2 regions of the Mesorhizobium sp. P2_A12 genome follow, and region 2 is predicted to be linked to the other one. Evidence: predicted binding sites of a transcription regulator. Region 2 holds the regulator's gene; the other holds the start of a gene.
What was found. The regulator LexA, encoded in region 2, represses DNA repair genes until DNA is damaged. The targets are predictions, from matches to a motif close to TGTTCNNNNTGTGTTCNG.
Positions count from the first base shown of each region.

Region 1: the regulator LexA is predicted to act here: its motif matches at 1,951-1,968, upstream of AC1DZU_RS01515 (DNA recombination protein RmuC).

Region 1 covers NZ_JBFUCU010000001.1:319,731-324,150, reverse strand. Annotated here, with positions in the region: gene AC1DZU_RS01525 (cation diffusion facilitator family transporter) at 1-201, shown strand, start outside; gene AC1DZU_RS01520 (GFA family protein) at 229-633, shown strand; gene AC1DZU_RS01515 (DNA recombination protein RmuC) at 647-1,918, opposite strand; gene def (peptide deformylase) at 2,022-2,552, shown strand; gene fmt (methionyl-tRNA formyltransferase) at 2,557-3,492, shown strand; gene AC1DZU_RS01500 (GNAT family N-acetyltransferase) at 3,489-3,998, shown strand; gene truA (tRNA pseudouridine(38-40) synthase TruA) at 4,080-4,420, shown strand, end outside.
Region 2 covers NZ_JBFUCU010000012.1:141,442-145,861, forward strand. Annotated here, with positions in the region: gene kynU (kynureninase) at 1-666, opposite strand, end outside; gene AC1DZU_RS23225 (GntR family transcriptional regulator) at 829-1,566, shown strand; gene lexA (transcriptional repressor LexA) at 1,939-2,676, shown strand; gene AC1DZU_RS23235 (ComEC/Rec2 family competence protein) at 2,670-4,420, opposite strand, start outside.

The sequences.
Region 1 (4,420 bases), on a different contig from region 2:
GCTGCTCTCAGCATCGAGTTCGAGGATCACCTGACGGCGCCGGAGATCGAAGCCTGTGTGGAGCGCCTGGAGGCGCGGCTGAAGACAGAGATGCCGGAGATCGCCAGGCTGTTCGTCAAGCCGCAGACGACCGGGACCTGGGAACGGAGGCGCAAGATTGTTGAAGCCGCGTCGGGAGACGAGCCGGATCGGGCCGGTTAAGATGCCGGCGAAGCAGGGAGAAACAAGATGAGAATCGACGGCGGCTGCCACTGTGGCGCCATCACCTACGAGGCGGAGGTCGACCTGGAAAAGACCTCGATCTGCCACTGCACCGACTGCCAGAAACTGACCGGCACGGCCTTTCGGGTGACTGTTCCGGCGCCTGAGGATCACTACCGGATCACCAAAGGTACGCCGAAAATCTATGTCAAGACCGGGGCGAGCGGTGCCAAGCGCGCCCAGGCCTTTTGCGCCGACTGCGGTTCGCACCTTTACGCCACGTCGGTTGGAGATGGTCCAAAGGTCTATGGAATTCGAGCGGGAACCGCACGGCAACGCGAAGATTTGATCCCGACACAGCAGAAATGGCACAGTTCAGCGCTGCACTGGCTGCCGGAATTCCAGGGCATGACCACAGTGGAGGAGCAATAGCGCTCCTCAGGTGTCAGTCGTCGCCTTCGACGACCCTCAGCCTGAGCTGCCCGGTCTTCGAATCGGCGACGCGGGTCCCTGTCTCGACCTTCGCGGCGGCAGCCCGTGGCGCGGCGTCCGGGCCGGCATCCCCGTCGGGCTGCGCGCCGAACTCCAGCGCCTCGATCTTCTGGCCGCGCCTGGTGACCTTCGACGTCGAGACAAGGATGTCGTCGATGTCCTTGGTCGACTGGCCGAAATGGACCTGCAGCTTGCGCACGCGCTCGTCGACGCGCGCAACGTCTTCCATCAGCCGGATAACCTCGCCCTGGATGAGATGCGCCTGTTCGCGCATGCGGGCGTCCTTGAGGATCGCCTGGATGACCTGGATCGACAGCATCAGCAGCGACGGCGAGACGATGACGACGCGGGCGCGGTGCGCCTTGTGGACGATGGCCTCGAAATTCTCGTGGATCTCGGCGAACACCGATTCCGACGGCACGAACATGAAGGCGGTGTCCTGCGTCTCGCCCTGGATCAGATATTTCTCGGATATATCACGGACATGGATTTCGATGTCGCGGCGGAAGGCCTGGGCAGCAACCTTCTGCAGGTCGGCGCCATCGGCGGCGCGGATGGCGTTCCAGGCTTCGAGCGGAAATTTGGCATCGATGGCAAGCGACGGCGCGCCATTCGGCATCTTCACCAGGCAGTCCGGCCGGCTGCCGTTCGACAGCGTTGCCTGGAACTCGTAGGCGCCATGCGGCAGGCCATCGGCAACGATCGCCTCCATGCGCGATTGGCCGAAGGCGCCGCGCGTCTGCTTGTTGGACAGGATTGCCTGCAATTGCACGACCTGGCCGGCAAGCGACTGGATGTTGCCTTGAGCGGTGTCGATGATCGCCAGCCGTTCCTGCAATTTGGCCAGGCTCTCATGCGTGGATTTGGTCTGCTCGGTCATGGTCTGGCCGATGCGGCCGGTCATGGCGTCGAGGCGCTGGCCGATCGACTGCGTCAGCTCGGCTTGGCGTGCTCCGAACACTTCGGCGATGGCGCCCATGCGGCCCTGCATCTCGGCCTGGCTTTGCAAGATGCCGGCCATTCGTGCCTCGGCGTCGCGGGCATGATCGGCGGCCTCAGCGGCGGCGACGGCGCGTGCCTTGGCCGACCGCCACAGCGCGATGACAAGCGCCACGAACAGGCCGAGAAACAGCAATGCGCCGACGGCCAGCGCATGGCCGAGCGTGATCGTGGAGGCGCCAAGCCGGGCGACAGGCTCCGAAAGGATGGATGTCAGATCATTCATGTGGACAGCATAGCCGATTCGCGGGGCTGGCACAGATCAAAACGTGAACGGCGCCCCGGCGCCCCGGTTGACGCTTTTCGCTGGAGGTCTTAGGTGGAACGCCATGCCGATCAAGCCGCTCATCATCCTTCCCGACCCCATCCTGCGCCAGGTTTCGAAGCCGGTGGAGCGCGTCGACGGGACTTTGCGCAAATTAGCCGACGACATGCTGGCGACCATGTATGACGCGCCCGGCATCGGGCTCGCGGCTATCCAAATCGGCGAACCAGTGCGCATGCTGGTGATCGATCTGGCCAAGGAAGACGAGACGCCGGCACCGCATGTCTTCATCAACCCGGAAATCCTGAGCAGCGCCGACACGCGCTCGGTCTACGAGGAAGGCTGCCTGTCGATCCCGGACTACTACGCCGAGGTCGAACGCCCGGCAGGCGTGCGGGTCAAATATCTCGACCGCGACGGCAAGCTGCAGGAGATCGAGGCCGAGGGGCTGATGGCGACCTGCCTGCAGCACGAGATCGACCACCTCAATGGTGTCTTGTTCATCGACCACATCTCGAAGCTGAAGCGCGACATGGTGGTGAAGAAGTTCAAGAAGCTGGCCAGGGACAAAGTGCCGGGCAAGATGGTGGGATAGGGGCATGCCCCTTCGCGTCATCTTCATGGGCACGCCGGAGTTTTCGGTCCCGACGCTGCGCGCCATCGCCGAGGCCGGACATGATGTCGCAGCCGTCTATACGCAGCCGCCGCGCGCCGCCGGACGACGCGGGCTGGAGTTGACGCCGTCGCCGGTGCAGCGTGAGGCCGAGCGGCTGGGCATCGAGACGCGCTCACCGGTATCGCTCAAAGGTGAGGCCGAGCAGGCCGCTTTCCGCGCCCTGCGGGCCGATGTCGCAGTGGTGGTCGCTTATGGCCTGCTGTTGCCGAAGGCGGTTCTGGAGGCACCCCGGCTTGGCTGCATCAACGGCCATGCCTCGCTTTTGCCGCGCTGGCGGGGTGCCGCGCCCATCCAACGCGCGATCATGTCCGGTGACAGCGAAACCGGCATGATGGTGATGCGCATGGAAGAGGGCCTGGACACCGGCCCGGTGGCAATGGTTGAAAAATGCGCCATCGAACCCGATATGACAGCCGGCGATCTGCATGATCGGTTGATGAGCGTCGGTGCTGCACTGATGGTGGAAGCGCTGGCGCGACTGGAAAGGAACACCCTGACATTTACCGCACAAACTGTGGAAGGGGTGACCTACGCCAAAAAAATCGATAAATCCGAGACTCGCGTGGACTGGACTCGCTCGGCGAGCGAAGTGCACAATACCATCCGCGGCCTGTCGCCCTTTCCCGGGGCCTGGTCCGAGATTGCAATTGGCGGCCGCCCGGAGCGGCTGAAACTGCTTCGCTCGACGCTATCGCAAGGCGCCGGCGAGTCGGGAGGAATTCTCGATGACCGGCTGACGGTCGCCTGCGGGGCAGGTGCGATCAGTCTGGTCGAAGTTCAACGGGCGGGCGGAAGGCCCGCTGCCGCGTCGGAATTCCTGCGCGGGGCCAAGATCGAAAAAGGAATGAAATTCTCATGAGCATGATGTCGATACGCGCGGCGACGCCGCGAGATCGCGAGGCCATCCGCCTCGTCGAGGAACACGCTTTCGGCCAGCAGGCGGAGGCCGGACTGGTCGACGCGCTGGTGACCGGCGGCGACGCCGTCACCGAACTGGTGGCGGAAGAGGACGGCCAGGTGGTCGGCCACATCCTGTTTTCGCGGCTGTTCGTCCAGAGCGGCGGCAAGAACTTCGCGGCGGTGGCGCTGGCGCCGCTGGCGGTCGAGCCCTCATTCCATGGCAGCGGCATTGGCGGCGCGCTGATCCGCGAGGCGCATATCCGCCTCAGGGATGCCGGCGAGACGCTGGCCGTGGTGCTGGGCGATCCGGCCTATTACAGCCGTTTCGGCTACAGCCATGCACGCGCCGAGAAGTTCGAGAGCGAATACCAGAGCGAGGCCCTGCAGGCCCTGACCTGGGGTGACGCCCCGGAAGCCGGCAGGCTGGTCTACGCCTCGGCCTTCGGCTCGGCACTCGCCGCGTAAGCGGCGTCGCCTCTAACTCAAAGAGATAGAGCATGATGTCGTCCGAAAGCCGCTGCACACGTTTCGGCATCATGCTCTAGCATGCCGCGTTTTCGCCTCGACATCGAATATGACGGCAGCCTGTTTGCCGGCTGGCAGCACCAGGCGGATCAGCCCTCGGTGCAGCAGGCGATCGAGCAGGCGATCCAAAAATTCTGCGGCGAAGAGGTCCGGTTGCGCGCCGCCGGCCGCACCGATGCCGGCGTGCATGCGACCGCCCAGGTGGCGCATGTCGACCTCGCGAAGGCGTGGCCAGGCGACAAGGTGCGTGATGCCGTCAACGCGCATCTGCAGATGGCCGGCGCACATATCGCCATCCTGAAGGCGACGGTCGTCGCAGACAGCTTCGACGCGCGCTTCTCGGCCACCGGCCGCCACTATGT
Region 2 (4,420 bases):
GCCGATGGCGAAATCGGCATTGGCGCCGTCGAGTTCGACTGGCAGCGCACCGGCGGTGTGGCAGAGATCCCAGACGATCAGCGCACCGGCCTGATGGGCCCTGCGCGTCAGCGCCGCCATGTCGCGCAACTGGCCGGATTTGTAGTTGACGTGGTTGACCAGGATAACGGCGACGCGCTCGTCGATCAGGTCCTCGATATCAGGCGCATCGACGCCCTCGAGCCGCAGGATCGTACCGGGCCGCGTCGAAGCTACGCCCTCGGCCATATAGAGATCGGTTGGGAAGCTGTCGCCCTCGGCCACGATGACTGACCGATCCGGCCGCATTGCGAGCGCCGCATGTAGCACCTTGTAGATGTTGATCGACGTCGTATCGCAGACCACAGTCTGGCCAGCCGCGGCGCCGATCAGGCGTCCGAGTTGGTCGCCAAGCTCGACCGGCATGTCGAACCAGCCGGCGGTGTTCCAGGCACGGATGAGGTCCTGCGCCCATTCCTGTGTCGCGGCCTTGTTCAGTTCGTCGAAGACGGTGGGTGAAGCCGCACCAAGCGAATTGCCGTCGAGGTAGATCACCCCTTGCGGCAAGACGAAACGATCGCGCATGGCGCGTAGCGGGTCCGCGGCGTCCATCGCCTCGATTGCAGCGAGATCGGGAGTTGCATTCATGGTCGACTATCCCCGCGCATGGGCGTGCTCAGATGAACATATCAGGTGAAACATTTGGCGATCATGGGCAGTCCCTTGGGTGTTGTCAAACATTATATATAATTTACGCAATGGAAGGATTTCATATATAATCACCCGGCCAATTGGTACGGATGGTCGGCAATGCTGGACGACGAGCACTTCTCGAAGACAGAAGCAGCCTACAAGCTGCTGCGCCGCGATATCCTCACCACCCGTCTGAAGCCCGGCGCACCGCTCAAGCTTAGCGCGTTGCGCAACAGCTACGGCATCGGCTGGACACCGCTGCGCGAGGCGCTCTCGCGATTGGAGGCCGAGCGCCTGGTGACCGCCATCAGCAATCGCGGCTTTGCCGTCGCTCCGGTCTCGCGCAACGAGCTGGAAGATCTGTCACGCGCCAGATTGGTGGTTGAACTGCCTCTGCTCCAGGAATCGATCGAGAAAGGCGGCCGTGAATGGGAGGACGCCGTCGTCGCTGCCCACTATCGGCTGTCGCGCAGCAGGACCGCGGTCGACGACCCGTCCGACAACGTGGTCGACGAATGGGATGAAAAGCACGAGGCTTTCCACGCGGCATTGCTCAGCGCGGCAACATCCCCCTGGCTGCTGACCTTCCACTCCACGATCGCGGATCAGTTGCGTCGCCATCACCGCTTTCTTGGCCTGGCGCCAACCTTGCGTGCGGCCGCCGGTCTCCAGCATGGCTACGAAGAGGCCATGGAGGCGCTGCGCCAGGCCGTCGCGATCAAAGATCATACCGCGCTCATGGAGGCGGCGCTGGATCGCAACATCGAGCGCGCGAAAACCCTGATGGTTGCCCACATCGGCTACACGCTGCATGTCTATGTCCACGCCGGCGACGGCAGCTCAAACAAACGGTAATGCGACGACGAACAAGGCAAGGCCGATATGGCCAATTCCTCCGCCAAAGTTGGCATTTTGGCTCCCTTTCGTTCACGGGGAGCCACGACCGGTGAAGTGAACCAAGCCCTCTTGTCGAGCTCCAGCGTTGGCCGAGGCCAAGCCCGACACAGGGTGGGCCACAGGTCATTAACCATAGCAATTTCAATCCAACCAAGCGCTCGGCGTTGGCAGGCAAGCGTCGATCGCGACCCACTGCCGGGGCGCCAAATAATTTCAGCCACCTTAACAAGTTCATTAAACTTTAAACGGTTGCGGAACACAACTGGAACAGATAGTGTTTGTTCTGGGTTTGTTTTTCCGATTCTGGTTTTGGGTAACCTGGGGGCTGCCATGCTGACGCGCAAACAACACGAACTCCTGATGTTCATTCATGAACGGCTCAAGGAAAGCGGCATTCCGCCATCCTTCGACGAGATGAAGGAAGCACTCGACCTTGCCTCCAAATCCGGCATACACCGGCTGATCACGGCGCTGGAGGAGCGCGGCTTCATTCGCCGCCTGCCCAATCGGGCGCGCGCGTTGGAAGTGCTGCGGCTGCCGGATTCGATCGCGCCAGGCCTCAATGCGGCAAAGAAGTTCTCGCCAAGCGTCATCCAGGGCAGCCTCGGTCAAGGCGGCCTTGGCCGGCAACTCAAGCCTGCGTCTTCACGGATGCCTTCGGCCGGCAATGACGACGACGTGGTCTCCGCCGTGTCGATCCCGGTCATGGGACGCATCGCGGCCGGTGTGCCGATCGACGCCATCCAGCACCAGACGCATTCGATCTCGGTGCCGCCGGACATGATCATGGGCGGCGAACACTATGCCCTTGAGGTCAAGGGCGACTCGATGATCGATGCCGGCATCTTCGACGGCGATACCGTCATCATCCGCAACGCCGATACAGCCAGCCCGGGTGAGATCATCGTGGCGCTGGTGGATGAAGAGGAAGCGACGCTGAAGCGGTTCCGCCGCAAGGGTGCCTCGATTGCTCTCGAAGCCGCCAACCCGGCCTATGAAACCCGCATTTTCGGACCGGACAGGGTCAAGGTGCAAGGCAAGCTCGTCGGGCTGATCAGACGCTACTGAGCCGAGCTTGCGACCGGCTTTTCGGGTTTGCGGTAGGGTGGCAGGCCCCTCGCCTCGCGCGAAAACTTGCGCTGCGTGTGCCAGGGCCGGTATGACCCGTCCACCGCGAAGCTGATCGTCGCAGGCGTGGTCGCCGATTGGCGATCGAAGAAGACGGCCGCGCTACCCTTGCGGGCCAGTTGTCGTTTGGTGATGACGAGCACCAGCGGATTGTGACAGGGGTCATAGGCCGTGGCGTCATTGATGACGATCAGGTCGGCGAAGCCGCAGGCCATCCAGGCGTCCTTTCGGTCTTCGACATGCGCGATGATCGCACCAGACGGATGCTTGGCGAGACAAATGCCTGATGTGCAATAGAAAGGCGCGCCCGACGGCAACTCGGCGGCATCGGCTATCTCGAATTGCCCGTCTCCTTTGCTGAACACCTCCGGCATGACGATGGTTTCGGATGTCAGCGCGCGTTTCCAGTTGTCGACCGTGAATTCGTTCGGGCGTGCCCGGCTGACGGCGAGTTCGCCACCCCCGATCGGCAGCGCAACCAGCCTGGCGTCCTCCGAGATCAGCACGTCCGGGGCGCGCGTGTCCGAGACGGTCAACAGGCCGGCAAGCGCGAACGGAAGGGCTGCGAGCCGCAGCCATGTCGTCGCCATCGTCGCGATGACCAAGGCAATCGCCACCAGCAGGACAGACTGCTGCGAAATCAACCCGACCGCGTCCACCGGCGAGCGCTCGGAAATCCATCCGGACATGGCGATCATCACCGTCAGGCCTTTGCCCATCACGTAAAGAAAGGGACCATCGGCGCCAAAGGGCATCGCCAGCGCACTGAGGACGGCGAAAGGCATCACAACCAGCGAGACGATTGGCATAATGGCGAGATTGGCGAACAGGCTGAGCGGCGACACCCGCTGAAAATGCCAGATGGCAAAAAGCGCCGTGGCGCTGCCGGCAATGATGGAGGTCATGGCAAGGCCGCCCATCGCCAACAGGAATTTTCTGGTGAGAAAGCCAGGCAGAGATCGCCGTGGCGGCGGCGGTTTCGTTTTCGCCGCACGATGATCCGACCAGCCGGCATAGGCACCGACCAGCGCCGCGGTCGCCGCGAATGACATCTGGAAACTTGGGCCGACCACTTCATGCGGCGACACCAAAATGACCGCGATCGCCGAGATCGCCAGGTTGCGCATGGTCAGCGCCGCCCGATCGAACAGCACCGCAATTAGCATCACCGCCAGCATGATGAAGCTGCGCTCTGCGGCAACGACGACGCCTGAGATGACGAGATAGGCGGCGATCGAGAAAAGGGCCGCGGCCGCGGCGTATTTCTTGACGGGCCGGCGCGCGGAAAAGTCCGGAAACAGGGCAAAGGCGCTGCGCATCAGCATCATGATGGTGCCTGCGACCAGCGCCATGTGCAGTCCTGAAATGGAGATGACGTGGTAGATGCCGGTGCGCCGCATCGCTTCGTTGATCTCGTCGGGAATGCCGGCGCGCACGCCGACGATCAGCGCCGCGGCGATCTCGCCTTCGGCGCCACCGACACTGCCCCTGATATGGTCGGCGATGGCTTCACGGGCATTTTCTATCTCCGAGGCAAGGCGGGCCGAAGGCGGCATGTCGTCGTCATTGCCGGCGACAAGCTTCGGATTGCCGAGGAAAAACCCGCTGCCGCCGATGCCGGCGAAATAGCTGTCGAAGGAGAAGTCGTAGCTGTCCGGCCGCACCGGGCCGGTGGGCGGTAACA